One region of the Lelliottia sp. genome, then DNA from elsewhere that is predicted to be linked to it. Evidence: predicted binding sites of a transcription regulator. Region 1 holds the regulator's gene; the other holds the start of a gene.
The links. The regulator LexA, encoded in region 1, represses DNA repair genes until DNA is damaged. The targets are predictions, from matches to a motif close to TNCTGTATGTACATACAGNA.

Region 1 (22,609 bases):
AAAAGCATTACTTCGTAATACGACCCTGAGCGTCTTTCAGCGCAGCATCCACTGTCTGACGACCGCTTGCCGCGTTGATCACAGCAGTACGTGTGGCATACCAGAACGCCGCCATTTGCGGGATGTTTGGCATGATTTCGCCTTTCTGGGCGTTATCCATGGTGGCGGCAATGCGTGGATCTTTCGCAAGCGTCTCCTGGAAGGATTTCAGTGCGACAGCACCCAGCGGTTTGTCCTTGTTCACCACATCCAGACCCTGATCGGTCAGCAGGTAGTTTTCGAGGAACTCTTTCGCCAGCTCTTTGTTCGGGCTGGCGGCGTTGATGCCCGCACTCAGCACGCCAACGAACGGTTTAGACGGCTTGCCTTTAAAGGTTGGCAGCAGCGCGACGCCGTAGTTGATTTTGCTCTTATCGATGTTAGACCAGGCCCACGGACCGTTGATGGTCATCGCGGTTTCGCCTTTGTTGAACGCCGCTTCTGCGATGGAATAATCAGTATCCGCGTTCATGTGTTTGTTTTTGATAAGGTCGACCAGGAAGGTCAGACCGGCTTTCGCGCCAGCGCTGTCCACGCCAACGTCTTTCACGTCGTATTTGCCGTTTTCAAACTTGAACGCATACCCGCCGTCAGCAGCAATCAGCGGCCAGGTGAAGTACGGTTCTTGCAGGTTAAACATCAGCGCGCTCTTACCCTTCGCCTTAAGGTCTTTATCCAGAGCCGGGATCTCTTCCCAGGTTTTTGGCGGGTTCGGTACGAGGTCTTTGTTGTAAATCAGAGAAAGTGCTTCAACGGCGACCGGATAAGCGATCAGCTTGCCGTTATAACGCACTGCGTCCCAGGTGAACGGGAACAGTTTGTCCTGGAACGCTTTATCTGGAGAGACCTCCGCCAGCAGACCCGATTGTGCGTAGCCGCCGAAACGGTCATGTGCCCAGAAGATAATGTCCGGGCCATCGCCCGTTGCTGCGACCTGCGGGAATTTCTCTTCCAGTTTGTCCGGGTGTTCAACGGTGACTTTAATGCCGGTGTCTTTTTCGAATTTTTTACCCACTTCGGCCAGGCCGTTGTAGCCTTTGTCGCCGTTAATCCAGATAACCAGTTTACCTTCTTCAATTTTGGCGAGCGCCGGTGCGGAAATCATCATTGCTGCCAGGGCGGACAAGGCGAAAACGCGTGCGCCAGTATTGATCTTCATATCTGCCATCCTTTTGGGTGATGTGCTCGTGGATACACTGAGGTCGTTCAACGTGACTCAGTCTCCTTATTTGACATCCTCTTTCCATCCTCCTTAGCCCTACGCCCCACCCCCTCTTTATGTGATCTGTGTTGCATAGATTTAAGTTATGAGTCATGGCGCACATAAAAACGCGCTGATTTTTGTCGCACACATCACGAAATTAGCCACAGCCCGCCTGATGCGGGGGCAGAACCGTCTGTCTCATCCTCCCGCCTCCTCCCCCACAAAAAAACGAGGGGGTGGAGGATTCACAACAGTAATGGATGCCCCATATTCAGCCCATCTTGAATGTTTCTGTCGGTGACAGGTTGTAACGAAGGGAGAAGGGCATGGCGAGCGTACAGCTGCGGAATGTAACGAAAGCCTGGGGCGACGTAGTGGTGTCGAAAGACATCGATCTGGACATCCACGAAGGTGAGTTCGTGGTGTTTGTCGGTCCATCGGGCTGCGGTAAATCAACTCTGCTGCGTATGATTGCCGGACTTGAAACCATCACCAGCGGCGATCTGTTTATTGGTGAGACTCGCATGAATGACATCCCGCCCGCAGAACGCGGCGTGGGCATGGTGTTCCAGTCCTATGCGCTTTATCCCCATCTCTCCGTTGCCGAGAACATGTCCTTCGGTCTGAAGCTGGCCGGAGCCAAAAAAGACGTTATCAACCAGCGCGTGAATCAGGTGGCCGAAGTACTGCAGCTGGCGCATTTGCTGGAGCGCAAACCGAAAGCCCTGTCCGGTGGGCAGCGTCAGCGCGTGGCGATTGGTCGTACGCTGGTGGCAGAACCGCGCGTGTTTTTGCTTGATGAACCGCTTTCTAACCTGGACGCCGCACTGCGCGTTCAGATGCGCATTGAAATCTCCCGTCTGCACAAACGTCTTGGCCGCACGATGATTTACGTCACCCACGATCAGGTTGAAGCGATGACGCTCGCCGACAAAATTGTGGTGCTGGACGCAGGCCGTGTCGCGCAGGTGGGCAAACCTTTAGAGCTGTATCACTACCCGGCTGACCGTTTTGTTGCGGGCTTTATTGGCTCGCCAAAGATGAATTTCCTGCCGGTAAAAGTGACTGCGACAGCTATCGAACAGGTACAGGTGGAACTGCCTAACCGTCAGCAGATTTGGCTGCCAGTGGACAGCGCCAACGTACAGGTCGGGGCGAATATGTCCCTGGGTATCCGTCCTGAACATTTATTGCCGAGTCAGATAGCAGATGTGACGCTGGAAGGTGAAGTTCAGGTCGTCGAACAGCTTGGTCATGAAACACAGATTCATATCCAGATCCCCGCCATCCGTCAGAACCTGGTGTACCGCCAGAATGACGTGGTGTTGGTAGAAGAGGGTGCCACATTCGCTATCGGCTTGCCGCCAGAGCGTTGCCATCTGTTCCGTGAGGATGGCACCGCATGTCGTCGGTTGCACAAAGAGCCTGGCGTTTAAGCACTCCCAATAAAAGGCACGAAACCGTCAGGTGAAGTGTTCAAAGAAAAGCAATGATCTCAGGAGATAGAATAATGATTACTCTGCGCAAAGTTCCTCTGGCACTCGCCATTGCGGCAGGCATCTTGTCTGCCCAGGCCGGTGCTGTCGACTTTAAAGGTTATGCTCGTTCTGGCATTGGCTGGACCGGGAGTGGTGGTGAACAACAGTGTTTCCAGGCGACGGGTGCTCAAAGTAAATACCGTCTTGGTAACGAATGTGAAACCTATGCCGAGTTAAAACTGGGCCAGGAAGTATGGAAAGAGGGCGATAAGAGTTTCTATTTCGATACTAACGTCGCGTATTCCGTTTCTCAGCAGAACGACTGGGAATCTACCAGCCCGGCCTTCCGTGAAGCGAACGTGCAGGGTAAAAACCTCATTGACGCACTGCCAGGTTCCACCATCTGGGCCGGTAAGCGTTTCTATCAACGTCATGACGTCCACATGATCGACTTCTACTACTGGGATATCTCTGGTCCTGGTGCAGGTATCGAAAACATCGATCTGGGCTTCGGTAAACTGTCTGTCGCAGCGACCCGTTCTTCTGAAGCAGGCGGTTCCGGCACCTTCGCCGACCGTGACGCGCTGGGCAACCGTATTTATGACAACCTGGTACCGAACGATGTCTTCGACGTTCGTTTAGCACAGATGGAAGTTAACCCAGGCGGTACGCTGGAGTTCGGTGTTGACTACGGTCATACCAACCTGCCAGACGACTACTCTCTGGCGCCAGGCGCATCGAAAGATGGCTGGATGTTCACCGCTGAACACACCCAGAGCATGCTGAAGGGCTTCAACAAGTTCGTGCTGCAATATGCAACGGACTCTATGACCTCCAACGGTAAAGGCCGTCCGGAAGGTGGCAACATCAACAATAACGGCGACATGTGGCGCGTGCTGGACCACGGTGCGATCTCGCTGGGCGACTCCTGGGATCTGATGTACGTCGGTATGTACCAGGACATCAACCTGGATAACAACAACGGCACCAAATGGTGGACCGTCGGTGTTCGTCCTATGTACAAATGGACGCCAATCATGAGCACCCTGCTGGAAGTGGGTTACGACAACGTCAAATCCCAGAAAGCAGACGACACCAACAGCCAGTACAAAATCACCCTGGCACAACAATGGCAGGCAGGCGACAGCATCTGGTCCCGTCCGGCTATCCGTGTCTTCGCAACCTATGCGAAGTGGGATGAGAAATGGGGTTACGCGAACAACGACTCCGGTGCCGGATATGACTCTGGTATCGCGTACAGCGACACTTCCGCGAAAACCTTCAGCCGTGGCGACAGCGACGAGTGGACCTTCGGTGCCCAGATGGAAATCTGGTGGTAAGTCGTCAGACCTGACGTAATGATCTAAAAGAGGGGCGCAAGCCCCTCTCTCCTTAGGGTGCTGCGCGCTATTGCCTGGCCACCGCAGTGCTCACGCTATCAGAGGTAATAACAATGAAAATGAAGAAAAGTCTCGTCGCGCTGTGCCTCTCTGCGGGGCTGTTGGCCTGTGTTCCGGCTGTCACCTTTGCAGATGTGAACTTCGTTCCACAAAATACCAGTGCGGCACCAGCCATTCCGGCGGCGGCACTCCAGCAACTGACCTGGACTCCGGTCGATCAATCCAAAACCCAATCAACACAGCTCTCTGCGGGTGGCCAACAGTTGAATGTGCCGGGCATCACCGGCCCTGTGGCGGCGTTTAGCGTTCCGGCGAACATCGGCGAACTGACGCTGACGCTGACCAGTGAAGTGAACAAGCAAGCCAGCGTATTTGCGCCAAACGTGTTGATTCTGGATCAGAACCTGACGCCATCAGCCTTCTTCCCGAGTGATTATTTCAGCTACCAGGAGCCTGGCGTCATGAGCGCTGACCGTCTGGAAGGGAAAATGCGTCTGACGCCTGCGCTGGGCCAGCAGAAAATTTATGTGCTGGTCTTCACGACAGAGAAAGATTTGCAGCAGACCACGAAGCTCGTGGACCCGGCAAAAGCCTATGCCAAAGGGGCAGGCAACGCGGTGCCGGATATCCCGGACCCGTTAGCGCGCCATGTCACTGACGGCCTGCTTAAGCTGAAAGTCTCCACGAACAATGCCTCCAGCGTGCTGGTTGGCCCGCTGTTTGGCTCCTCCGGCACCGGCCCAGTCACCGTGGGTAACACGGCTGCACCGGTTTACGCCGCGCCAGCCGCAGCCGCGCCGGTTGCCGCACCAGCACCTGCCCCGGCGAAGAGCGCCGAGCCTGTGCTGAACGATACCGAAACCTACTTCAACAACGCCATCAAGCAGGCCGTGAAGCGCGGCGATGTCGACAAAGCGCTGAAGCTGCTTGATGAAGCTGAGCGTTTAGGTTCAACCACTGCCCGTTCCACCTTTATCAGCAGTGTAAAAGGCAAGGGGTGACCGTTTCCCCACAGTGCTGATTTTGTCAGTAGTTTAGTGCGCCTGAGTGGGCGCACTTTTTTTGGCGCTGTTTATGCTGTTGCGCCACTGTTGCGATAATGTTCGCTAATCCACGTTTGAACGCCCCCAACCTGCATTTCTGCGATACAATAGCCATACGTTATGTATCGGAGAGTCTGGCATGTCACACCCTGCGCTAACGCAACTGCGTGCGCTGCGCTATTTTGACCAAATACCCGCGCTGAGCCCTGAGCAACTCGACTGGTTGCTGCTGGAAGATTCCATGACGAAACGTTTTGAGCAGCAGGGGAAAAACGTCACCGTGACGCTGATTCAGGAAGGATTTGTGTCCGCTGATGAGGTCTCCAGCGAGCTCTCGTTGTTGCCAAAAGAAGAACGCTACTGGCTGCGTGAAATCCTGCTATGCGCGGATGGCGAGCCATGGCTTGCTGGGCGCACCGTCGTTCCGGAATCCACGCTTTCTGGTCCGGAACTGGCTCTGCAAACATTGGGTAAAACCCCGCTGGGACGCTATCTTTTTACGTCGTCCGAGCTCACCCGTGATTTTATTGAAATAGGGCGCGATGCCGATCTGTGGGGACGCCGTTCCCGCCTGCGCTTAAGCGGCAAACCGTTAATGCTGACGGAGCTGTTTTTGCCCGCATCGCCGTTGTACTAAGAGGATATGAAAATGGAGTGGAGTCTGACGCAGGACAAGCTGCTGGCCTTTCACCGCCTGATGCGAACGGATAAACCGATCGGTGCTTTGCTGCTGCTGTGGCCAACGCTGTGGGCACTTTGGGTCGCGACTCCCGGTTTGCCCCCGCTGTGGATCCTGGCGGTGTTCGTGGCGGGCGTTTGGCTAATGCGCGCGGCGGGCTGCGTGGTGAATGATTATGCCGATCGTAAGTTTGACGGACACGTTAAACGCACCGCCAATCGCCCACTGCCCAGCGGCCAGGTATCGGAAAAAGAGGCGCGCACGCTGTTTGTTGTGCTGGTCGTACTCTCTTTCCTGCTGGTGCTCACGCTTAATACCATGACGATTTTGCTCTCGGTGGCGGCGCTGGCGCTGGCGTGGGTGTATCCGTTCATGAAGCGTTATACGCATTTGCCGCAGGTGGTGCTAGGCGCAGCGTTCGGCTGGTCAATTCCCATGGCGTTTGCTGCCGTCAGTGAGTCTGTGCCGCTGAGCTGCTGGCTGATGTTTCTCGCCAACATTTTGTGGGCGGTGGCCTACGACACTCAATACGCTATGGTCGACCGTGATGATGACCTGAAAATCGGCATCAAATCGACGGCGATTCTATTCGGTCGTCACGACAAGCTGATCATTGGGATATTGCAGGTCGCCGTACTGGCGCTGATGGTGGTCATTGGCCGTCTGAACGGGCTGAACTGGGAGTTTTACTGGTCGGTGCTGGTGGCGGGATTGTTGTTTGCGTATCAGCAAAAGCTGATCGCCAGGCGCGATCGTGAAGCCTGCTTTAAAGCCTTCCTGAATAATAACTACGTTGGACTGGTGCTGTTTTTAGGTCTGGCGATGAGTTACTGGTCTTAGGTCAACGCAAAACGGCAACCCCATTGTCGTTTTCGATGTTCCCCCTTCTCCCCGCAGGAGAGGCCTCGGGTGAGGGCATCAGACCGCACAAGGCAAAAGCAAAACGGCAACCATCAGGTTGCCGTTTTAGTTTCCGCACTAAAGCGGATCGCAGAAGCCCGCTACTCGTCCTGCGTTGCACTCTCAATCGTCAAACGCACATCAGACGTAATCAGTTCCGCCAGCATCTGATAAACCTTCATGGTTTCGCCAGGCTCGGCATCTCCGGTATCGCTGATATAGCCTTCGTCACGTAGCGTCAGCACCAGTGAGCTAAACACCGCTTTATCGAAGAATTCTGGTGCGTTGATGCCGTGCAGCACAGACAAACGCTGAGCCAACGTGCGGCTCTCTTTTTCCAGCGTTCCACGGTTAATGGACGGATTAGCGCTCAGCAGCCAGAAGGTGATGGCGTAGCGTTGCAGCGTCTCGCGTGCGCCAGCAGCCAGCAGTTGAAGCGTGCGAGAACGTGACGGATTGATATGCAGCTCATCGCCTTTCACCGCGATCAACCCCTGACGGAGCAACTCTTCGGTCAATTTATCCAGCTCTGCCGCCAGCTCGTCTTTGCTCCAGCGCAGGAATAACTCCGCTTTTAACATCGGGTAAAGCACTTCAACATGACGCAGTATTTCCTGACGGGAAATACGACGGTGCTGAGTAATGATGGCAGCCATCAACGACGGCAGCATCAGCATATGCGCGATATTGTTGCGATAGTACGTCATCAACACCGCCTGCTCGCGCGGCAGAATGATGATGTCACCAATCGTGTCCTTCTCGACCTCGAACTTGTTCATTTGCAGCGCATGGTCGATCAGTTGACCCGCAGTCACAGACGGTACGGTTGAGTCCGTTGAGTACGGAACATGGCGCATCATGTCGAGATAACAATCGAGCTGTTCGGTTAGCTGTTCGCGCGTCAGTGAGCGCTGACGAGAGGCCAGCAGCGCGGTACAACACAGGTTCATGGCGTTAGCCGCACCCGCGTTATTAATGCGCACCATCAAATCGGCAGCAATATTGTTTACCGTAGGCGTCAACCACGCCGGGCGAATGGCTTCGATCGGATCGATAGACTCTCGCCATTCCGGCACGTGATGATTCAGATACGTCATCAGCGGCATCGGTTCGCCAAAGTTTACGTAGCCCTGACCGAGATTACGCAGCTTGCTCAGACCGCGCAGCATCTGCGGTAAGCTCTCTTTCTCTTTCGTCGCGCCACGCAGCTCTTTAGCGTAAGTGCCCACTTCCATCACGTGCTCGTAACCGATATAAATCGGCACCAGCGTAATAGGACGTGTACCGCCGCGCAGCATGGCCTGAATGGTCATCGACAGCGTCCCGGTTTTCGGATCGAGCAGACGACCGGTACGGGAACGACCACCCTCAACAAAGTACTCTACGGAGTAGCCGCGGCTGAACAGTTCGCCCAGATATTCGCGGAAAACCGTTGAATAGAGCTTGTTGCCCTTGAAGGTACGACGAATAAAGAACGCGCCCAGTCGGCGGAAAATCGGACCTGCTGGCCAGAAATTCAGGTTGATCCCGGCGGCGATATGCGGCGGAACCAACCCCTGGTGATAGAGCACGTAGGAGAGCAGCAGATAATCCATGTGGCTGCGGTGGCAGGGCACGTAGACAATCTCATGGCCGTCGTGGGCCAACTGGCGCACACGTTCGGCGTTGTGAACGTTAATCCCCTGGTACAGACGGTTCCAGGTGAAGCTCAGGATACGGTCAGACAGACGGATCATCTCGTAAGAGAAGTTCGCGGCAATCTCTTCCATCAGTGCGATAGCGTTTTGCTGCGCTTTCTCATGGGAGATTTTCTTGCTTCGCGCTTCGTCTTCAACCGCGCGAGCAATCGCTTTGGATGCCAGCAGTTTGTTGAATAGATCCTGACGCGCGGGTAAACGTGGCCCCACAGCGGCTAAACGCTGACGGGCGAAATGCATACGCGCAACGCGTGCCAGTTTTTGGGCAATAATTTTATCGGTGCCGTGCTCATCAGCCATGTGGCGTAACGACACAGACGGCGAGAAACGAACAAAACTATCGCGACCCAACCATGACACCGCAAAGAATTTTTGGACGCCGTTAAGCATGCGCAATGGCGGATTCTCTTCGCCTTTTTGACGCCCTGGACGACGACCAAACATCACCGACACCGGCACCATCTGGACATCCAGGTCGGGGTTACTGCGGTGCAGATCAAGATAGTCGTGGAACAGTTTGATGGACTCTTCCTTCGGCGTGTAATAGGTAAACACGCGCGGCCCGCCGTGGATAAACACATAGCGAGGGAGAAGGGTGCCGTCGATTTCCAGAGGTTCCAAAGGATCTGGTAAATCGTGCGCCAGACATTGGGCGCGCAGCGTGAGTAAGTCTGCCTTCGAGTTATAAGGCAAAACGTACATAATAGGGCGCGAGGTATCGAGCCCTAATTCCAGCGCGGGTTCCGCCGGGATAGACTTACTTTTTACCAGTACGCTTAATGGTAAATTAAGTAATTTGTAGTAAATTCGTGGCCAGCCGGACATAAACGATGTAAAGCCTCTGGTTAATAATGCAATTGCGGCGCAAGGATAACAGAAAGCGCGCAAGATTTCTGTTGTTACCCGTCATACTTCAGGCTGCTGCGAAACCCGCCGCAGCCCTTGTTACTGACGCTAAATTTAATAAAAGGTTCTTTTAATGGCCAATAATACCACTGGGTTTACCCGAATCATCAAAGCTGCCGGATATTCATGGAAAGGTTTCCGCGCGGCATGGATAAATGAAGCCGCCTTCCGGCAAGAAGGCGTTGCCGCAATTATTGCCGTGATTATCGCGTGCTTCCTTGATGTTGATGCTATTACCCGCGTACTTCTCATTAGCTCAGTACTGTTGGTGATGATAGTGGAAATTCTCAACAGCGCTATCGAAGCCGTTGTTGATCGTATTGGCTCTGATTTCCACGAGCTTTCTGGTCGTGCGAAAGACATGGGCTCTGCCGCCGTACTGCTGGCGATTATCATCGCTGCCATTACCTGGGTCACCCTCCTTTGGTCACATTTTCGATAAGCTTTCAGGAATCGAATAAGTCTCTGGTTTTTTGTGCAGTTTTTGATTCCAAATTCGCCTTTGACTGTATATACTCACAGCATAACTGTATATACACCCAGGGGGCGGAATGAAAGCGTTAACGGCCAGACAGCAAGAGGTGTTTGATCTCATCAGGGATCACATCAGCCAGACGGGAATGCCACCCACGCGTGCGGAAATCGCACAGCGCCTGGGCTTCCGTTCACCAAACGCCGCTGAAGAGCATCTTAAAGCGCTGGCACGTAAAGGCGTTCTTGAGATTGTTTCAGGCGCGTCACGCGGTATCCGCTTACTGGTGGAAGAAGAAACGGGCATCCCTCTTATCGGTCGCGTTGCGGCGGGTGAGCCGTTGCTGGCACAGCAGCACATTGAAGGCCATTATCAGGTTGATCCGGGTATGTTTAAGCCGAGCGCAGATTTCTTACTGCGTGTTAGCGGTATGTCCATGAAGGATATTGGTATTCTGGACGGCGATCTGTTGGCAGTACATAAAACTCAGGATGTGCGCAACGGACAGGTTGTGGTTGCGCGTATTGACGACGAAGTCACGGTTAAGCGCCTGAAAAAACAGGGTAACACCGTGCAACTTCTGCCTGAAAACAGTGAGTTTTCTCCTATTGTGGTGGATCTGCGCGAGCAAACCTTCTCTATCGAAGGGTTGGCGGTTGGTGTTATCCGCAACGGTGAATGGCTGTAATTTCTCTCTGACAGGCTGCGTCATCCTCGCAGCCTGACTGTCTTATCTTGCTTCCGGTAATTTCCTATGTCTCTGCTGACAACTTCAGACAAGGCATTATGGCGTCTTGCGCTGCCAATGATTTTTTCCAATATCACCGTTCCTTTGCTTGGACTGGTGGATACGGCCGTCATTGGACATCTTGATTCTCCAGTCTATTTAGGTGGCATCGCGATTGGTGCGATGGCGACCAGCTTCCTCTTTATGCTGCTCCTGTTTTTGCGCATGAGCACGACCGGACTGACCGCCCAGGCCTTTGGCGCGAAAGATCCCGTTCGCCTTGGGCGGGCGCTGATTCAGCCGCTGATCCTGGCGTTAGGTGCCGGGCTTCTGATTGTCGTATTGCGTACACCTCTAATCGATCTGGCGCTGCATATCGTCGGTGGCAGCGAAGCCGTGCTGGAACAGGCGCGCCGTTTTCTGGAGATTCGCTGGCTCAGTGCCCCTGCATCACTCGCTAACCTCGTTCTGCTTGGCTGGCTACTCGGTGTGCAATATGTCCGTGCCCCGGTCATTTTGCTGGTGGTGGGGAATGTCCTGAATATCGTTCTCGATCTGTGGCTGGTGATAGGTTTGCATATGAATGTGCAGGGTGCCGCACTGGCAACCGTTGTCGCGGAATATGCCACGTTCTTTATCGGCTTATGGATGGTCAAACGCGTGCTGGTGATGCGTGGTGTCTCGCTCGCGATGCTGAAAAATGCCTGGCGGGGCAATATGCGCAAGCTGCTGGCGCTGAACCGCGACATCATGTTGCGCTCTCTGTTGCTCCAGCTATGCTTCGGTGCGATGACCGTAATGGGTGCGCGTCTTGGGCCTGAAATCGTTGCGGTCAATGCGGTGCTGATGACGCTACTAACGTTTACCGCTTATGCGCTGGATGGTTTTGCCTATGCCATTGAGGCCCACTCGGGGCAGGCATACGGTGCGCGGCAGGCCGGAAAATTACAGGAAGTCTGGCGTGCTGCCTGTCGTCAGTCCGGGTTGGTCGCGCTGGTGTTTGCGCTGATTTACGCTCTCTTTGGTGGGCATATTGTCGCCCTTCTGACGTCATTACCTGAACTGCGTGAACTGGCTCGTCATTACATTTTCTGGCAAGTGGTTTTACCGGTGGTGGGTGTCTGGTGTTATTTGCTGGATGGCATGTTCATTGGTGCGACCCGGGGCGCGGAAATGCGCAACAGCATGGCGGTCGCCGCGGCGGGTTTCGGTTTGACCTTGCTCACCGTTCCCTATTTGGGGAACCATGGTTTGTGGCTGGCATTAGCTGTCTTTCTTGCTCTGCGAGGCCTGTCGCTGTGGGTTATCTGGCGGCGTCACTGGCGCAAAAATAGCTGGTTCTCGTAGCGGCTTCTTTTGGCAAAATGGTTAAAGATTCTGAATATCGAAACGACTGCCGAATCCTTATCTACAATTATTATCACGTCCAGCAGGAAATGAACGTAACGGACGATACAAATTTACGTGATAACCGAACGATGAGGACATGATTATGAATAAAGACGAAATCGGCGGTAACTGGAAACAGTTTAAAGGTAAAGCGAAAGAGCAGTGGGGTAAGCTGACTGACGATGATATGACTATTATCGAAGGTAAGCGTGACCAACTGGTCGGTAAAATTCAGGAACGTTACGGTTACCAGAAAGATCAGGCCGAGAAAGAGGTCGGTGATTGGGAAAAACGTCACGATTATCGCTGGTAGGCAATTCCGTAGCGAAAAGTTCTACCCGAAAGTACAAGGACGTACTATCCCTGAGGGCGGCTTAAAGGCCGCCCGATTTGCATTTTAGCGCGGCTTCTTTTTTACATGAATTGAATGATCGTGCTGACACGCGTCCTGATGGCTGCACGCTTCCACCTCCACACAGGCTGAACACAAGCCATGTGCTTCAATCACATTATGACGTAGCGCAAAGCCCATTTTGGCCGCCAGCGAATGCATAATGTCTTCTACCCCTTCCGCCGCTTTTTCCTTCACGGCTCCGCATCGGTCGCAGATAAACATCGCAGATGTGTGCGTCGGTTGATCGAAAAAGTGGCAAAGCACGTAGCTGTTTGTCGATTCCACTTTATGCACAAAGCCTTGTTCCAACAGGAAATCGAGCGCACGGTAAACCGTCGGCGGTTTAGCCTGCGGCTCGTTAACACGCAGCAGATCAAGCAAATCGTAAGCGCTGATCGCGTTTTGTTGCAGGCTCATCAGACGCAAAACTTCAAGGCGCTGCGGGGTCAGGCGCACATTGCGTTGCGCGCAGAGCTTTTCAGCTTGCACGAGCAGCTCCTGCGTTGTGGTCTTATCCATTTGCACCTCGAAAAGTAGTAGGCCGGAAAACCCCCACTTTATCATGTTCTGTTAAAAACGCCGAGATCCCACGCGGTGTGCTATACCTGACGCAACGCAATATGGGGAGTTAAACAATGAGAAGACCTGACTGCATTCAACACTGGCGCGACGTCGAAGGTGCTGACGATTCGACGTATCCGGACAGTGAAGAACGGTTTGCAATTGGCGCGCCGCTGGCTCGCAAAATGGGGCTAAGGCGTATTGGAATCCATCATGAGCGCTTACCGCCGGGTCGTCGCACTTCCTATCCGCATGCAGAAAGTGACGAGGAAGAGTTTATCCACGTTATTGAAGGTCATCCGCAAGTGTGGATCAACGGTTATCTGTGGAAGCTGGAGCCAGGGGACAGCGTCGGTTTTCCTGCCGGAACGGGCGTGTGCCATACCTTTATCAACAACACCGACGAGGATGTACGACTGCTGGTGGTAGGGGAAGCGAACAAAAAACACAACCGTATCTACTACCCGCTTAATCCGATGTATGCCGCCACTCGAGAAGACCGTTGGGTCGACCATCCTCCGCAGTTTTTTGGTCCCCATGACGGAAAACCTGGGCGAAAATAATATCCTCTTCTATAAATATTGAGGGCCGTCACAAATACAATAGGCCAGTTGGGTGATTTAACTTAAGGAAATAGCAGGTCTTTTGGTTCCTATTCACAGCAATAGTTCGCTCCCGTATGGGCGTAAATAGCGGGGGGTTGTTTAATAACACTATAAGACGGGCATACTGTGAAAAAAACTTTTAAATTTTCGGTGGTTAGCATTGCTGTATCTCTGCTGATGGCAAATCAGGCGTCTGCCGCTAATACCTGGACGGAAGCGCGTAGTGATGCAATGGGTGGCACGGGCGTGGCGGCGGGCAATTATGGCAGCGGGGTGTTAATCAACCCGGCGCTGTTGGCTAAAGCTAAACCTGATGATGACATTACTGTCATTTTGCCGTCCGTTGGCGCCAGAATTACGGATAAAGATAATCTTCAGGATCAAATCGACGACATCAGTGACAAAGTTGACCACTACAGCGATGTTGTGGACAGCCTCACGGCAGCGCAGATTATCGCTAACCCATTAGGTTCTGTTAATCAGTTCCAGGGTGCGGCAAAAGATCTCGCTGATGAACTTAGTAGTCTGAAAGGCAAAACGGCGCGTGCAAATGCGGGCGCGGGTATTGCGGTCAGTATTCCTAATAACGTGCTCTCGGTAGCCTTCGTGGCGAAAGGCAACGCGCACGCTCGCGTAAGCTCTTCTATCGATCAGCAAGATATTGATTATTTGCGCAGCATCCAGAACAGCAAAATTGTCGCGGGTGGGGTTGCGCTGGACGCCGCGTTAAACGGCACCGATCAAATTACCGAAAACCTCAACTCCACGGCATCTGGCCGAGCAGCCATTGTCTCTGACTACGGTGTTGCGGTTGCCCGCCAGTTTGATATTGCGGATATCCCGGTGTCCGTGGGTATCACACCAAAACTGCAGAAAACCTGGCTCTACAACTACACCACCTCCATTTACGACTATGACAGTAACGACTGGAACAGCAGCCGTTACCGTACGGATGATACTGGTTTTAACGTTGATGCCGGCGTGACCGCTGATTTTGGTGAAAACTGGACGGTAGGCTTGAGCGGGCAGAACCTGATGTCTCGTGATATTGATACCAAAGACATTCGTATCCGTAATGGTCGTACGGGCGATGTGGTGAACTACAAAGATACTTACCAGATTCGTCCGTTGGTGACCGCAGGCGTGGCGTGGCACACCGATCTGCTGACCTTAACGGCTGATGGCGACCTCACCGAAACCAAAGGCTTCAAAAGTGAAGAAAACTCACAGTATGTCGGCGTAGGTGCGGAAGTCACCCCGCTGAGCTGGCTGGCAGTGCGTGCCGGTTATCGTGCGGATGTGAAGGGGAACGATAGCAACGTGTTCACCGGCGGTGTCGGCTTTGCACCGTTCAACACCGTCCATGTGGATCTGATGGGTCTGTATGGCGAAGACGAAACCTGGGGCGCGGGCGCGCAGTTAAGCGTGACGTTCTAAGGCGAACCGGAGGCCATGCGCCTCCGGTTTTCTTTGTGCTATAGTAGCGCCCCTTTTCCAGCAGATGCCTAAAACTTCGCCATGTCGTCAGAATTAAAGTCCACTTTCCCTGCACACCGTTTTTCCATCGCGCCGATGCTCGACTGGACGGACAGACATTGCCGCTACTTCCTGCGTCAGCTGTCTCGTCACACGCTGTTGTACACCGAAATGGTGACCACCGGAGCGATTATTCACGGTAAGGGCGACTATCTGGCCTACAGCGAAGAAGAGCATCCTGTAGCGCTGCAGCTGGGCGGCAGCGATCCGGCCGCGCTGGCAGAATGTGCAAAGCTTGCAGAAGCGCGTGGCTACGACGAAATTAACCTCAATGTGGGTTGTCCGTCCGATCGCGTGCAGAACGGTATGTTTGGCGCCTGTCTGATGGGCAACGCACAGCTGGTGGCTGACGGCATTAAAGCGATGCGCGACGTGGTGTCGATTCCGGTTACCGTCAAAACGCGTATCGGAATCGACGATCAGGACAGCTACGAATTCCTGTGTGATTTCATTGATACCGTTGCAGGGAAAGGCGAGTGCGAGACGTTTATCATTCACGCACGCAAAGCCTGGCTGTCGGGTCTTAGCCCGAAAGAAAACCGCGAGATCCCGCCGCTGGATTACCCGCGCGTGTATCAACTCAAGCGTGATTTTCCGCATCTGACGATGTCGATCAACGGTGGCATTAAATCTCTCGAAGAGGCTAAAACGCACCTGCAGCATATGGATGGCGTGATGGTCGGGCGTGAGGCGTACCAAAATCCGGGCATTCTGGCGACCGTTGACCGCGAAATCTTCGGTATTGAGAGTGCGGACAGCGATCCGGTTGCCGTGGTCCGTGCGATGTATCCGTACATTGAACGTGAGCTGAGCAATGGCACCTATCTGGGGCACGTCACCCGCCATATGCTTGGGCTTTTCCAGGGAATTCCGGGTGCGCGTCAGTGGCGTCGTTACCTGAGTGAAAATGCGCATAAAGCGGGCGCAGATATTGAAGTGCTGGAACACGCTCTGCGCCTGGTCGCCGACAAACGATAATTTTCACTAAAAGATCGTCAAATTCACCACGCCCTGCACATCGCTGCGGGGTGTTTTTGTTTCTAAATCAGTAAGTTAATTTTGGCACGTTTCTTGTAATAGCTTTGGCATCGTTGTGGGATATTCGGGAGAGCGTCATGCTGGAACTGCTTTTTGTGATTGGATTTTTTGTCATGCTGATGGTGACGGGTATTTCATTGCTCGGGATTATCGCCGCGCTGGTTGTCGCCACGGCGCTGATGTTCGTCGGTGGGTTGTTTGCGCTGATGATCAAACTGTTGCCGTGGTTACTGCTGGCGATTGCGGTTGTGTGGGTCATAAGGGCAGTGAAAACGCCAAAAGTCCCAAATTATCAGCGCAATAACCGCTTTCGTTACTAAGGTATTGAGGCGTTCGTCACATACCTGTAACTTTTCCGGCAGCACGGCTTAGAACAGAATAGGATTTACTTATCAAATCTGTCACTATTGTTGCCGATAAAGAATTCATCGCGCTGTACCCTACATACAGCCGAACTAAAAAAAGAAAGGGCTTCCCACGGGAAGCCCAATTTCTTATATCCCCGTCATAATTCAAGCCGCAGATGCGTTGGCTGCTTTCATTCACCCCAGTCATTTACTTGCGTAAGCTCCCGGGGATTCATTCAATTGCCGCCTTTTTGCAACATGAATTATTGAGGGCAAATGAGCATATTAGGGAATCAGCAAACTCGATCCCTCTGTCGCACGACTTTCCAGCACCTCATGCGCGCGCTGCGCCTCGCTCAGCGGATATTTCTGCGCATCAGACACATCCACTTTAATGACGCCGCTGGCGATCAACGAGAACAATTCGTTGCTGGCTTCGGTCAATTCATCACGCGTAGTGATATATCCCTGAAGGGAAGGGCGAGTCACATACAGCGAGCCTTTCTGGTTCAAAATGCCCAGGTTAACGCCCGTCACCGCGCCAGAGGAATTACCAAAGCTCACCATCAGCCCGCGGCGTTGCAGGCAATCCAGCGAGGCTTCCCAGGTGTCTTTTCCCACAGAGTCATACACCACGCGCAGCTTTTTACCGCCGGTGATCTCTTTCACCCGTTCCGCAATGCTCTCTTCGCGGTAGTTAATCACCTGCCATGCACCAGCCTGTTTTGCACGCTGCGCCTTTTGCGCACTGCCGACGGTGCCGATCAGTTTTGCGCCCAGCGCCTTCGCCCACTGACAGGCGATTAACCCTACGCCGCCTGCGGCAGCATGGAACAGGAACGGCTCATCCGGTTTAATTTCGTAGGTTTTACGCAGCAGATAGAAGACAGTTAGCCCTTTGAGAAATGACGCTGCGGCTTGCTCAAACGAGATGGCATTGGGCAGTACTGCGGCTTTATCGGCAGGGACGTTATGAACAGAGCTGTAAGCACCCAGAGGCGACTGCGCATACACCACGCGGTCGCCTTCTTTAATATGCTTAACGGCGCTTCCGACTTTGACCACCACGCCCGCCGCTTCGGTTCCCAAACCGCTCGGCATGGTCGGTGGCGGATACAGCCCGCCGCGAATATAGGTGTCGATGTAGTTGATGCCAATCGCTTTATTTTCTACCTGGACTTCGTTCTCACCAGGCGCGGCTGGAGTGAACTCCACCGCTTTGAGTACTTCGGGGCCACCATGCTTGTGAAATTCAATGCGCGTTGCCATGATTCCTCCAGAAAATGTGGTAATCTTTCGACCCATTCTTTATCTCGGTAACTCCATTCACTATGGCAGGAAATAAACCCTTCAACAAACAGACTGAACCCCGTGACCGCGACCTCCAGGTTGCCGGGCTAAAGGTCCCGCCGCACTCGATTGAAGCGGAACAGTCGGTGTTGGGCGGTTTAATGCTGGACAACGAACGCTGGGACGATGTCGCCGAGCGCGTTGTGTCTGACGATTTCTATACCCGTCCGCACCGCCATATTTTCACCGAAATGGCGCGTCTGCAGGAGTCGGGCAGCCCGATTGACCTGATCACGCTCGCGGAATCGCTTGAGCGTCAGGGGCAACTGGATAGCGTCGGTGGCTTCGCCTACCTCGCAGAGTTATCAAAAAACACGCCAAGCGCGGCGAACATCAGCGCATACGCTGACATCGTTCGTGAACGTGCGGTTGTGCGTGAAATGATCGCCGTAGCAAACGAAATCGCCGAAGCCGGTTTTGATCCACAGGGCCGGACCAGTGAAGATCTGCTGGATCTCGCGGAATCACGCGTATTTAAAATTGCCGAAAGCCGGGCAAATAAAGATGAAGGCCCGCGCAATATCGCCGACGTGCTTGATTCGACGGTTGCGCGCATCGAAGCGCTGTTCCAGCAGCCGCACGACGGCGTCACGGGTGTGAACACCGGTTATGACGACCTGAATAAAAAAACCGCCGGTTTACAGCCGTCGGATCTGATTATTGTCGCGGCACGTCCGTCGATGGGTAAAACGACATTTGCGATGAACATTGTCGAAAATGCGGCGATGTTGCAGGATAAACCGGTGCTTATCTTTAGTCTGGAGATGCCTTCAGATCAGATCATGATGCGTACCCTTGCGTCGCTGTCACGCGTCGATCAGACCCGCATCCGTACCGGACAGCTCGATGATGAGGACTGGGCGCGCATCTCTGGCACCATGGGCATCCTGCTGGAAAAACGTAATATTTATATCGATGACTCTTCCGGCCTGACGCCGTCCGAAGTGCGCTCGCGCGCGCGTCGTATTGCCCGTGAGCACGGCGGCATTGGTCTCATCATGATCGACTACCTGCAGCTGATGCGCGTTCCGTCGCTGTCGGATAACCGTACGCTGGAAATCGCCGAAATCTCGCGCTCGCTCAAGGCGTTAGCGAAAGAATTACAGGTACCCGTCGTTGCACTTTCTCAGCTTAACCGCTCCCTGGAGCAACGTGCTGACAAGCGCCCGGTTAACTCAGACTTGCGTGAATCTGGCTCCATCGAGCAGGATGCCGATTTGATTATGTTCATCTATCGTGACGAGGTATATCACGAAAACAGCGACATGAAAGGCATCGCAGAAATCATTATTGGTAAGCAGCGTAACGGCCCGATCGGTACGGTGCGCCTGACCTTTAACGGACAATGGTCGCGCTTCGATAATTATGCGGGACCTCAATACGACGACGAATAATTCCTCGTCATCCTTCGCGCCACAGCGGCGTTGGCTTTACCCGTTCACCCCGGTCGCTTAGTTATCTAAGCTCCCGGGGATTTACGGTCTTGCCGCCTTGCTGTGACGCAAATGATTTAGAGGAATACTTTTCTTTACGGCAAGGAATTCAAATGCAAGCGGCAACTGTAGTCATTAACCGCCGCGCTCTGCGACACAACCTGCAACGTCTGCGTGAACTGGCGCCCGCCAGTAAACTCGTTGCAGTCGTGAAAGCGAACGCTTACGGACACGGTCTTCTTGAGACCGCGCGAACGCTCCCTGATGCCGATGCCTTTGGCGTCGCCCGTCTCGAAGAAGCCCTACGCTTACGCGCGGGCGGTATTACGCAACCCATTCTGTTGTTAGAAGGTTTCTTTGAAGCCACTGACCTGACGACGATCGCCGATCAGCATCTGCACACCGCGATTCATAATGAAGAACAGCTGCTGGCGTTGGAAACGGCTGAACTGAGCGAACCGGTGACCGTGTGGATGAAGCTCGATACAGGCATGCATCGCCTGGGCGTACGTCCGGAACAGGCCGAGGCGTTTTATCAGCGGTTAAGCCAGTGCAAAAACGTGCACCAGCCGGTGAATATCGTCAGCCATTTTGCCCGCGCCGACGAACCGGAATGCGGCGCAACGGAGCAGCAGCTCGATATTTTCAACACCTTTTGCGAAGGCAAGCCAGGCATGCGTTCCATTGCGGCCTCTGGCGGCATTTTGCTGTGGCCGCAATCGCACTTTGACTGGGCGCGGCCTGGCATCATTCTTTACGGCGTTTCACCGCTGGAAAACAAACCCTGGGGCCCTGATTTTGGTCTGCAGCCGGTAATGTCTTTGGTGTCGAACCTGATCGCTGTGCGCGAGCACAAAGCGGGTGAACCTGTTGGCTATGGCGGCACCTGGGTGAGCGAGAGCGATACGCGCCTGGGCGTTGTGGCGATGGGTTATGGCGACGGTTATCCACGCGCGGCACCTTCGGGAACGCCCGTGCTGGTGAATGGCCGTGAAGTGAAGATTGTCGGCCGTGTCGCGATGGACATGATTTGCGTCGATCTTGGGCCAGACGCTCAGGATAAAGCGGGCGATGCAGTCGTATTGTGGGGCGAAGGTCTCCCCGTTGAGCGCATCGCTGAAATTACGAAAGTGAGTGCTTACGAACTTATTACGCGTTTGACCTCACGCGTGGCAATGAAATACATCGACTAACGCCTTCTTTGTCTTTTGATGAGGCATTTGGGGTGCAGGCAAACAGGCCGCACCCCAACTTCATTAACATCCTCTCGACCTTCTTTCACTTCCGGTTTATTGTTGAAATCCCTGCCTCTTAGATATCCGGAGAATCATCGCGTGTTCCAGAAAGTTGACGCCTACGCCGGCGACCCCATCCTCTCCTTAATGGAGCGTTTTAAAGAAGATCCGCGCAGCGACAAAGTGAACCTGAGCATCGGTCTGTATTACAACGAAGATGGCATTATTCCTCAGTTGAAAGCCGTCTCCGAAGCCGAAGCGCGTATGAATTCAGTGCCGCATGGCGCGTCGCTTTACCTGCCGATGGAAGGGTTGAACACCTATCGCAATACCATCGCGCCGCTGCTTTTTGGAGCCGATCATGTCGTGTTGCAGGAAAAGCGTGTGGCGACTATTCAGACGCTGGGCGGTTCTGGTGCGCTGAAGGTGGGTGCAGACTTTTTGAAGAAATACTTCCCGGATTCAGGTGTCTGGGTGAGTGACCCAACGTGGGAAAACCACGTCGCCATCTTTGAAGGCGCGGGTTTTGTGGTGAACACCTATCCGTGGTTCGACAATAAAACCAACGGCGTGCGCGTTAATGCGCTTCTGGAAAAGCTCAATACGCTCCCGGAACGCAGCATTGTCCTGCTGCATCCGTGCTGCCATAACCCGACCGGCGCTGACCTGACCAACGATCAGTGGGATGCGGTGATTGAGGTGCTGAAAACACGCAATCTGATCCCGTTCCTCGATATCGCCTATCAGGGCTTTGGCGCAGGCATGGAAGAAGATGCCTACGCCATTCGCGCCATTGCCAGCGCCGGATTGCCTGCACTGGTCAGCAACTCCTTCTCAAAAATCTTCTCACTGTACGGCGAGCGCGTCGGCGGCTTGTCCGTTATCTGTGAAGATGGAGAGGCCGCGGGGCGTGTGCTGGGGCAACTTAAAGCCACCGTTCGCCGTATCTATTCAAGCCCGCCGGCCTTTGGCGCGCAGGTGGTGGCGACCGTTCTCGGTGACGACGAGTTGAAATCGCTGTGGCTTGCGGAAGTCGAAGCCATGCGTAAGCGAATCCTGGCGATGCGTCAGGAACTGGTGAACGTACTGAAAGAGACCGTGCCGGAGCATAACTTTGATTATCTGCTCAAACAGCGCGGTATGTTCAGTTATACCGGTCTGAGCGCGGCACAGGTCGACCGTCTGCGTGAAGAGTTTGGCGTCTACCTGATCGCCAGTGGCCGCATGTGTGTCGCGGGTCTAAACGCCCACAACGTCCAGCGTGTGGCACAGGCGTTTGCCGCTGTAATGTAAGTGCTTACCAACAAACCCTCTCTTGCGAAGAGAGGGTTCCTGCTTCATGGCGTCCTCTGTGATATCCCTCATTCTACCAGGGTTAATATTAAGAATTGTCTTCCCATCATCTGCTTCAGAGGTTATGGTCTGATAGTTTTTTGACCATTCGCTCAATTTAAAAGCATAAAAAATAGAATATTCAGGGGAATACATGCGCAAGATCACACTGGCGCTCAGCGCCGCCTGCTTATTGTTCTCGCTAAATAGTGCAGTCGTCGCCCGCGCTTCTGCACCGACACCACTTTATACCGGTACTACCGCCGCCATTTTGGCTGAACAAGCCCCCATTCACTGGGTCTCTGTGGCACAAATTGAAAACAGTCTGATGGGCCGCGCGCCTATGGCTGTCGGTTTCGACATCGACGATACCGTCCTTTTCTCAAGCCCTGGCTTCTGGCGCGGCAAAAAAACTTTCTCACCAGCCAACGAGGAATACCTCAAAAATCCTGAATTCTGGGAAAAAATGAATAACGGCTGGGATGAATTCAGCATTCCGAAAGAAGTCGGCCGCGCGCTGATCGCCATGCACGTGAAACGCGGCGACAGTATTTATTTCGTGACCGGTCGCAGCCAGACGAAAACCGAAGCTGTCTCTAAAACGCTGCAGGGTGATTTTGCGATTCCGTCTGCAAACATGAATCCGGTAATTTTTGCGGGTGATAAAGCGGGGCAAAACACCAAAACACAGTGGCTGGAACAGAAAAACATCAAAGTTTTCTATGGTGATTCGGATAACGACATCACTGCAGCCCGCGATGTCGGTGCCAGAGGCATCCGCGTGTTGCGGGCTTCAAACTCGACATATCGTCCGTTGCCGATGGCGGGAGCGTTCGGGGAAGAG
Region 2 (10,002 bases), on a different contig from region 1:
TGTTATCTTGTTATCTTGTTATCTTGTTATCTACTTAAGTTTCGCTTTTTCAATGAGTTGAGATATTTCATTCTTAGGTAGTTTTTCTAAAGCCATCACTGCTGCCCTGACCACATCAGATCTGTTAACCCTACTACTCCCAGATAACATCTCTTCTCGTATAATGTTATCAATGGCAGTTAAATTCTCTTCTGCCAAAGAAATGCTTACTGGCTTAGCTTTGCTTGTAGCTACCTTTTTGGAGGGCGCTTCCAAATCTTTGTTGTTTAGTCCTGCAGTACCGCCATTTATAAAGGAAGCCTCGTCTCTCGATTGTGTATTTGCTCTATTCCTCACAGAATAATCTCCTTCACAAGCGCCTCAATTTCTTCTTGAGCTTTAACGTTCTGTGTCTCAAATATTGTCATTGATTCAGCCCATGCATCCCTATGAGCTTTGCGATCACAAACACGAGCTTCAGCAAGCCTCATTTCCGGGAAGTCTTTAAGAACTTCTGCGGCCTGATTTGCTTCATTAACAAACATGTTTGTTGGTGTCATGTTCAGAACTAAGTAGCCTCGAACAGCTTCATTGAAGTCTTTAGCAGCTGTGAAAACAGAACATGTATGAGGGACAACGTCTAAATCCATCTGTGAGGGGCGTAAAGGAGAAATGAATACATCTGCTGCCATCAAACCACTTCGCATTTCTGCGCTGTCGCGGCCTGCGCAATCAGCGATAACGAAGTCATAGGATTTTTCATGCTCTTTAAGCATTGCTTTAATGTTGCCAGTCGCACCAGTGACCGGCATATGGGGTAAGTTTTCTGGCCTGTTGTTATACCAGGTTAAAACTGATTTTTGGTCATCAGCATCAACAATTAGTACACGTTTTCCCAGTGTAATGAGGTACGCAGCGAGCGAAACAGCGAGCGTACTTTTACCAACACCACCCTTTTGACTGCCAAGAACTATGATCATCATGCCACCGCTCATATTGTTAAGTTAGTAAGATAATACGATATCAAAGATAAGATAACAATAAGATGTTATCTTATTAAGTTAATATCTTAGTAAGATAATTTATGCATATAAAACAATGCAATAACATCAAATCTTATATCTTAATTAGATGGTATCTTAACATGATGTTATCTTGCTATCAGGTAACTGACGCGAAGGAGTTCTATAAATGGAACTTGTATGGAAGAAAAATCCTAGAGGCTATTTTGAGCGGAAACTGTTACTGGCTGAGAAGGAAGCGCTGCTTCATGTCTTCAGTAATGGTCGTAAACCGGCACAGGCTGATTTGCGTATTGCTAATAGAATTCTTGAAGAAATGGACAAGAAAGAATTATGGCTCAAATGCGATTGCGTTGACCCAGACCCGGGTGCTGAAGATCCCTTTAGCTGTGAGGTTAATGGAGCCAAACTAAGGCACGTTAAATCAACAAGACCACATGATGAACAATGTCCCTTGTATAGGTTGAAGAAGGAGAGAGACGCAGACAATACTCTTTCTGAAGGTAAAACCAGCCCATTGAATCCAGTAGGAGGAGATGACTGGTTACCGGACAAAAAGAAAGAAGCCGGGATCACCGTCGTGGAAGGCCCAGTGGTGCCTCGTAAACGCCGCCGCAAAACTCTAAAACCAGTTCCAGCCCTGGGGCGTAAATTGCTAACGCTCATCCAGGCCGCAGGACTGAACCAGCTCGAACTGGTGCCTGAATATCAGAGTCCGGGAGTTACCGGAGCAATTAGCAGGATAAGAACTGTTCTGGAGGACCATGCTACGGGTAACGGAACTCCTCTCAGTAAGCTTTGCTACTGTGCCCCATGGCTGACACGCGATCAGATTAGTGAAATGCTCACTCACGTTGAAGCTGGGCAGGAAAAGGATAAAGAACCCTGTATCTACATCGTAGGAATAGCAAAAAAAGCTTGCCGGGAAGAGGTAAGTTTTTCGATCAAGGGCAATGTATATAACCATCGGCCTGAAGCCAGAGTTAGTATCAATGGAGAGAACTCCTACAACGTCGGCAGTCGGGCTCCCTATTGGGCAATACTGGAGTACAGGCGAGGGAGAGATGGCAGTGTTTACTGCCACGAAGGTTACGCACACGCTGCATATACCCCTGATAACCCGGTACCAGTGGATAGCAACAAGGAACGTGACACTCTTAAAGTGATAATTAACGCCTGTAGCTACGCCGGCCGTCAAACCAATCACCCTGATGCAATTAGTCTCAGTAAACCATTGTTCACTTCGAAAATAGTGAAGGATGGAGAAGAGGAGGTTATTCATCCTGATTTCATACTGAATGTGGTACCGGCCGGAGAAAACACAGTTACTACGTTAATCATTGAAACTATGGGGTATGAATCAGAGGAGTACATTGAGCGTAAACGGCACACTCACAGTTGGATGGAGCAAGAGGGCATTCTTTTAACTGATCCCCCGTTCTGGCCAGAAGCTTCTGATAAAACATTTAACAGCTACTTGCTCAAACATATTTTTAACGCAGGGAAAATGAACAGATAGGACAGACCTACCTTACTTTGAAGCTAAACTGTGACAATTTGCACTCGCAAAGGACTGCGATATTGAAGCGGATATTTGCTCGTTCATGTGACAAATGAGACTAACAGCACACAGGAAAATGTGACAAATCACACTCAGAAAACTGTGACTAATTGCCCTTAATTCAGAGTTTATATCCAGAGATGAGAGGCACATTTGGCTATGAAACCGGCGCGCAACAAGGGAGCAGATTATGTTATGTGACAAATCACCCTTAATCCTTTAAACCAAGTGTGACGAACCGCCCTCATGATATGTGACATATCACCCTCAAATCAATTTGGCGACAAAGCTGTTATATCACTGAAAGAAAAGACTATATGTGTCGTCACTCTTCCTTTTTTCTTCTCGATATAAGACAACCGCATTGGCGTTCTGCTGTTTATCTCATCGACACTCGCCTGCAGGAAGCGACGACGGAAGTCAGGCATACGCTGATAGCTCTGCGGGAGCTGGTAGCGTTCCATTATCCAGTCGATTTTAAGAGAGACTACACCGGAGCCATCGGCCTTTCTGTACTGACACAAGGATTCATACAGTCGCATTGCGTAAGGATTGGTGATCTCTTTTGTCTCACTCAGCCTAAATTGCGTGAAGCGGTTCTGAAGGCCAATGAAGAAAGGGATCAGATAGGGATTGATATGGACGCTATAAAGACCTCTTGAAGGGCTGTGCGCGCGCTTGATGAACCACGGAAATGATTCATATCCTTTTTCATCTCCAGCGTCCTCTTCAGGGCGATAAAACACCACTTCTTTACCAGCAAAGCCCTTAAGAGCCTGACGAATATCCTTACTGGCCTCAGCGGATGTCAGACCAAAGGTTGAGGCATACTGTGCCACCTGGATTTCACATATACCATCATGTTCCTGTAGCGTGCCATCAGACTTACGGATCTGATCCACAAACAAATACAGCATACGTTTCTGGTCGCGGGAAAGGCTGTATGCAGCCTCAGTCAGTTCATTTGACTGGACAATTCGCGGACTATTTCTACGTTTTTTATGGTTAATAACCGCAACTTCCGTCATGACAGGTCCGTGTTAAGTGTGACAGGTTTTTAGATTGTCACACCTTTCAGAAAAGAGTCAACTCCGGGGGATAACTTTGTGCAATCCATCTATCTCTAAGGGCAATTTGTCACAGATTTGAGGGCATTTTGTCACGTAAAAGCGTGGTGCTGAGGGTGACTTGTCACACACAGAGGGCATTTTGTCACACTAATCCTTCCACAACCCCCGTTGTTACTGGCCTGAAGACCTCCCTAAAAAGGTAAACCTAAAACTATTAAAAAAGATCTTATAAAAACAATGCCGTGGATAAGTGGATAACTCGAGGGAACATGACATACATAATCCAGAGCGTAAGCAGAATATGTTCATTCAGTCCCCTGGTGCTTCCTCGCTCACTCGCGGGCTTTGCCCGGTCGTTCGGCTGCGGCGAGCACTGTCAGCTCTTTCAAAAACGAAGCTTAACTGATCCTTGCTGTCGGAATATCTTTCCAGCGCGTCGTGTAAGCAGGAGACAGCATGTCCCTTTTCATCTGCCACGATGGTGCAATGCCTCGCCCGGCGAACCAGACGTGTCCCAGAGCTGACTGATTTATGCCATCAAGAACCTTCATCAGCTCCGCACTGTGGGGGCGGGGGGGACGTTCGTCGAACAGCTGCAGCTGAGAGACACCGGAACCAGTGAAGTCATTCAGCATGACACCCGCTTTCGCATACCGGTGCCCGTCTTTCCAGATACGCTCCAGTGCTGTGGTTGCGGCCGCAACAATGTCACGGGTATCCTGGGTGGGCGTGAGCAATTTCTCGGTGGCCACGTTGCCGTAGTAGGGCTCCCTGACGGCGAAAGGAGAGGTTTTCACGAAGACAGAGATATGCCGGCAATATTGTCGTTCTCCCCGCAGCTTCTCTGCGGCCCTTTCTGCGTACAGGCAGACAGCCTGACGAAGATATTCATACTCTGTAATTTTTTCGCCAAAACTTCTGCTGCAGACGATCTGCTGTTTGGTGGGAGGTGCTTCCTCAAGCGCAATACAGCTTTCTCCATTCAGTTCACGAACGGTACGTTCCAGAACAACAGAAAAGTTTTTTCGCACAAACGTCGGGTTTGTCAGGGCCAGATCAAGCGCCGTTTTGATCCCCAGGACATGCAGTTTTTTCGCAATACGGTTTCCCACCCCCCAAATTTCCTCCACCGGTTGCAGCGAGAGTAGTTTTCGTGTGCGGCCAGGGTTTCCAGGTGTCAGGGCGAGAACCCCACGGAACTGTTTCCATTCCTTGGAGGCCCATTGTGCTGATTTTGCTAAAGTTTTTGTAGTCGCAGATCCCACGCCAATGGTCAGGCGTGTGCAGTCATAGACGTGCTGGCGCAGCTGCCGGCCGAAATCTTCCAGATCCATGCAGTGTTCCACACCAGTCAGGTCGAGAAACATCTCGTCAATACTGTACTGCTCTACTCTCGGCGCCAGCTCTTCCAGACAACTCATCACCCGTGCTGACATTGAGGCATACAGCTCATAGTTACTTGAAAAAACGTGTATTTTTTCCGGGTAAGCGTTGTTCTTCATCTGGAACCACGGTGTGCCCATTTTTATCCAAGGCTTCGCCTCGGCGCTGCGTGCGATCACGTTTCCGTCGTTGTTGCTCAGGACGACTATCGGCTTACCTTTCAAATCCGGCCGGAAAACACGTTCGCAACTGGCGTAAAAGCTGTTCACATCGGCCAGGGCGAACATCAGTACATCTCCCGGGGACGGTGAATGATGTGGGTCACGACGCCGAAGATATCCAGTTCGTCAGGGTCGGGGTAAATCGGAGACCAGGCGGGGTTCATGGGCTGCAGGACCAGCTCAGGCCTCAGCAACAGACGTTTGACGGTAAATTCACCCTGCAGACTGGCCACCACGATATCGCCATGCTGCGGCTTCTCAGCGCTGTCCACGACCAGCAGGTCTCCGTTGTACAGGCTGCCGTCTGACATGCTGTCTCCGCTGGCGCGCAGATAGTATGTGGCGCTCGGATGGCGGATGCAGTACTCATGCAAATCCAGATCAGCGGTGATGTAATCCTGGGCCGGGCTGGGGAAACCACAGCTGGCCAGGTCTGAAAACAACGGATGGGTCTGTGGCGGAATATCTTTCCCTGGACTGAAAAGCTGCAGTTTCATGTTTCCTCCTGATGCTAAATATACTGTTTATAAACACAGTATATTTGACACATTGATGATAAGCCAGCGCGCCAGGAATATGCACGTAATGCGCTTTGTAAGTGGCTCAATAGGAAAGAAAATATCATTGTGATTCTTTTTAGTTGCTCATAATGAGAAATAAAACTTTTATATTCCCATTTTGATCTTATAATAAGTATCAAATTGAGTTTAATTGATGGAGCATAATGATGAATATTTACTGCGATGATGGTTCGACTAATGTTAAGCTGGCGTGGTTTGAGGGTAACGCGCTGCGGACCCGGGTCTCGGCAAACTCTTTCCGGCATGGCTGGAAGGTGGCGGAATTCAGTGCGGCGACGTTCAACTATCAGGTCGGGACGCTGAAATATACCTGGGACAGTGTCAGCCGTGATGCCATCCCGACCACAAACGTGGATTATCAGTACGGCGACCTCAACCTGCTGGCCGTGCATCATGCCCTGCTGAACAGCGGACTTGAGCCACAGCCGGTAAGCCTGACGGTCACGCTGCCCCTGAGTGAGTATTACGACGGGGACTGTCAGCGTAATGAGGAGAACATCCGCCGCAAACGGGAAAACCTCATGCGGGAGCTGACCGTCAATAAGGGTACGGCATTTACCGTGAAGGACGTGAAGGTCATGCCGGAATCACTGCCGGCGGCGTTCACGCGGCTTGCTGAGCTCCAGCCCGGACCTGGTGAAACCACCCTGATTATCGATCTCGGCGGAACCACGCTCGATGCGGGTGTGATTGTTGGCCAGTTCGAGGATATCAGTGCCGTACACGGCAATCCGTCAGTCGGCGTGTCACAGGTGACACGCGCAGCTGCAGGCGCTCTGCGGGCTGCAGACAGTGAAACCAGTGCGATGATTGCTGACACGGTCATCCGTAACCGGAATGACCGCGAGTATCTGCAGCGGGTGATCAACGATGCCGGTAAAATTGATGATGTCCGGAATAAGATTTCAGAGGCGATTACTTCCCTGGGGGCACGTGTCACCAGTGAGCTGACGGCCTTCAGGAACGTTAACCGGGTATTCCTGGTCGGGGGAGGGGCATCCCTCATTGAAGAGGCTATCCGTCAGGCGTGGCCTCTGGCTCCTGACCGTATTGAGGTCATCGGCGATCCACAACTGGCACTGGCCAGAGAGATTGCCCTATACAATAAAGAGGATTAAACGTGCCGGACGGCCAGTATTCTTTCTATCTGCACAGCGATGATCGCACCGATATCGCGGCGATGGCGACCATCAGCACCATCTCGCAGCCCCTGCGTGGTGACTTTATCCGTACCGTCACCACCGCCGGCGCGGTGGTGTACCAGACCGACACCCGTTTACCGGCGCTGATCCCGGTATTCTTTGACGGTCAGCTGAGCGCCGGCAGGCTTTACGCCCTGATGGCGCTGGTATCCGGAAGATGGTCGTCCTTGTCCGGGTTACCGGATGAGCCGGACGCCGGCATGACGGCACTGGCAGTCTCGCCGGAGGCTGAATCCCGGCGACGGCGTTACACCCTGGCGCTTCAGGATGACCGGAGCAGTGAACGGGTTGAAAGCCTGCTGTCGGGCGTGTCTTCACGCCAGCGCGGTGAATTACTGAGAAACATGATTATCACCGGTCTGGCCCTGCATACGATGGCACCTGAACTCCCGCGTCTGCTGGCCAGCATGCCGGTTCCGCCGGCCTCGGTCAGTGAGCTGCAGGCTCTGATCCTGCAGATGGCGGGCGCCGGAATAACGGGAGCTGGAGCCGGCACGACTGCGGTCATGGTACCGGAGCAACAGGTCTCGTCAGTCATCCCCTCATCCGGTGCGCAAACCGCCGGAATAAAGAAAAATATGCGGCGCGCATTCGGAGAGTAAAACATGTCAGTGATTAAGCGAACGGCAGAACAAGGCATTCACCGTATCCTGCGCCTCCGGAACGTTCCGGAAACTCAGTGGCCGGAGCGGGTGAAAAAGACCGGCAGAGGGATGATACTGGCTGGCGTCGCCACCGTCGTACCTCTGCTTCTGATTGATGACATCCCTCTGCCGGGGACGATCGCGCTGCAGCTGTGTTATGCCGTGCTGCTCTGCCTCGGGGTTATCCTGGCGTTTGACAGCAAACAAAAACCCGAACATTCGGGCCGCTGACGGCGCAAAAAAACGGCAGGGTGACATCTCATCCCTGCCGACAAATCTAACTGCTTCATTTTTCGGCGATTATAGAGTGTTTTTGTGTGATGTAAATCACATATTGTCTTTATGTGAAATTCTCCTTTCAAGTTTGCTTTCCCTTCTGAAACCCGTCGTACCTTCACGCACGGGTAAGCTCCTCAGTGACCGTGCGAGGAACAAAGGATGTCGGTTCCCTCCGTCTTCCTGCCGCCAGCCGGCGGCGGGCTTCAGCGCCGTGCCTTCACGCTAACCCGGCCGCTCCGGCCACAAGGGTTCACTCCGTCTCCATCCTCACCCGTTCGCACCCTTCACGGTGCATTCAGCCCGTAAAGGGCTTGCGCTGCGGCTTGCGGTGTCGCCCCTGCGTCCTCCACTTTTCGCCGGGTTTTTGTGGCGGCACGGCGCAACAGGGTGCCGCATATCAGAGAGGAGTGTGTCTATGTCCCGTTTTATCCTGGGTGACTGCGTGCAGGTGATGTCCCGTTTTCCGGCGCGTGCCGTCGATTTTATTCTCACCGATCCCCCGTATCTGGTTGGCTATAAGGACCGTTCCGGCCGGACGCTGGCCGGCGATAACTCGGCGGAATGGCTCCAGCCTGCCTGCCACGAAATGTACCGCGTGCTGAAAAATGACAGTCTGATGGTGAGTTTCTACGCCTGGAATCGCGCGGATCTGTTTATCAGCGCATGGAAAGCGGCGGGCTTCCGGATTGTCGGGCATGTCGTGTTTGCAAAAACCTACGCCTCCAAATCCACCTTTGTGGGCTACACGCATGAAAATGCCTATCTGCTGGCCAAAGGCCGTCCGCAGACGCCGGACCGCCCCATCCCTGACGTGATCCCCTGGAAATACACGGGCAATCATCACCACCCGACCGAAAAGCCGGTGCAGAGTCTGCGCCCGCTGATTGAATCCCTGACCCGTCCGGGGGCGATTGTTCTCGACCCGTTTGCCGGCTCCGGCTCCACCTGTGTGGCGGCTGCCGAAGCCAGTCGCCGGTATATCGGGATTGAGATGCTGGAGCAGTATCACGCTGCCGGCGTGCGTCGTCTGGCACAGGTTGAACGGGCGAGACGGATGCCGGCGGCCAATGACGGCATGTTTTATCCCGATTATCCGGAGGCGGCATGAATTATCCGGGACTTGAAGCACTGCGCGCGGACGTTGCCGCGCTCAGTAATGCCATGTGCGATGTAAGGATGCTGCTTAACCGTCTGGAATCTCAGCACCGCCATGATGCGGCGACGCTGGCCGAACGCATGGCCGCCCAGACCCTGCGGCGCATCAACACCCTGTTACTGGAAGCGTACCGGGAAGCCCTCGTACTGGATGAAACCTTTCAGAACTGACTGACCCTGCCGGGCGACAGCCCGGCCTGTGACCTGACAAGAGAGAAAACTGATGTTTGGAACCCGTGAAGAATTGTGTGTGCAGCTTGAAAATATGTTCACTTTTGATGAACCCCTGATCCTGCTGGTCTGGACGGAAGAGGGCGTAGCGGTGGCGTGCCGGGAGTGCGGTCAGCATCCCGCCGAAAAAGAAGTCTGGTCCCTGATGAAAAGGATCGGTGACATGCCGATGGCGGAATATCGCCGTGAAGGGGTAACGAATGCCCGGGTTTTTGAGCTGCTGATGCAACAGCGTGAAGAAGAAAACCGGCAGGTCAGCGTCACGGCAACACTCCTGTCCAGGGTGCTGAAACGCTACGCAAGTGACCTGGAAAACCGTGTCGGCCATGCGTGGGAGGCCGGACGGCAGGAGCCAGAAAGTCTGCGTGAGGCGCTCAGTGATGTTCATTCCCTCCAGGCGCAACTGGCCGCGTAAAGCATTCCGGGGGCCTGGCCCCCGTATCCGGACCGGGGCCAGACAATGCAAAAAAGGAAGTCAGTTCCTTCCGCCTTTATCCGCCGCCACCCTGCGGGCAACGTCGGGACGGGGGAACCTCCCGGGCGGCAGGGTGCGGTGACGGCATGCGCCGTGACTTCACTGTAGCCCGGCCGCTGCGGCCACAAGGGTTCGCTGTCGCCGCCATCCTCACCCGTTCTCGCCATAAACGGTGCATTCAGCCCGTTTATGTCTGCGC

Region 2: the regulator LexA is predicted to act here: its motif matches at 5,755-5,774, upstream of umuD (translesion error-prone DNA polymerase V autoproteolytic subunit).

Annotation. Positions count from the first base shown of each region.
Region 1 covers NZ_JAZQNX010000026.1:26,807-49,415, forward strand. The annotation lists gene malE (maltose/maltodextrin ABC transporter substrate-binding protein MalE) at 8-1,198, opposite strand; gene malK (maltose/maltodextrin ABC transporter ATP-binding protein MalK) at 1,570-2,679, shown strand; gene ACKI5T_RS14160 (maltoporin) at 2,751-4,061, shown strand; gene malM (maltose operon protein MalM) at 4,175-5,122, shown strand; gene ubiC (chorismate lyase) at 5,304-5,801, shown strand; gene ubiA (4-hydroxybenzoate octaprenyltransferase) at 5,814-6,683, shown strand; gene plsB (glycerol-3-phosphate 1-O-acyltransferase PlsB) at 6,845-9,265, opposite strand; gene ACKI5T_RS14185 (diacylglycerol kinase) at 9,420-9,788, shown strand; gene lexA (transcriptional repressor LexA) at 9,898-10,506, shown strand; gene dinF (MATE family efflux transporter DinF) at 10,573-11,892, shown strand; gene ACKI5T_RS14200 (CsbD family protein) at 12,038-12,247, shown strand; gene zur (zinc uptake transcriptional repressor Zur) at 12,332-12,847, opposite strand; gene ACKI5T_RS14210 (cupin domain-containing protein) at 12,964-13,452, shown strand; gene traF (conjugal transfer protein TraF) at 13,672-14,931, shown strand; gene dusA (tRNA dihydrouridine(20/20a) synthase DusA) at 15,013-16,008, shown strand; gene pspG (envelope stress response protein PspG) at 16,146-16,388, shown strand; gene ACKI5T_RS14230 (quinone oxidoreductase) at 16,701-17,684, opposite strand; gene dnaB (replicative DNA helicase) at 17,747-19,159, shown strand; gene alr (alanine racemase) at 19,312-20,391, shown strand; gene tyrB (aromatic amino acid transaminase) at 20,533-21,726, shown strand; gene aphA (acid phosphatase AphA) at 21,920-22,609, shown strand, end outside.
Region 2 covers NZ_JAZQNX010000021.1:1,556-11,557, reverse strand. The annotation lists gene ACKI5T_RS11890 (hypothetical protein) at 31-336, opposite strand; gene ACKI5T_RS11885 (ParA family plasmid-partitioning AAA ATPase) at 333-959, opposite strand; gene ACKI5T_RS11880 (hypothetical protein) at 1,171-2,520, shown strand; gene repE (replication initiation protein RepE) at 2,835-3,590, opposite strand; gene ACKI5T_RS11870 (Y-family DNA polymerase) at 4,031-5,302, opposite strand; gene umuD (translesion error-prone DNA polymerase V autoproteolytic subunit) at 5,302-5,733, opposite strand; gene parM (plasmid segregation protein ParM domain-containing protein) at 5,964-6,935, shown strand; gene ACKI5T_RS11855 (plasmid partitioning/stability family protein) at 6,938-7,621, shown strand; gene ACKI5T_RS11850 (hypothetical protein) at 7,625-7,894, shown strand; gene ACKI5T_RS11845 (DNA methylase) at 8,358-9,050, shown strand; gene ACKI5T_RS11840 (hypothetical protein) at 9,047-9,268, shown strand; gene ACKI5T_RS11835 (DUF1380 family protein) at 9,321-9,743, shown strand.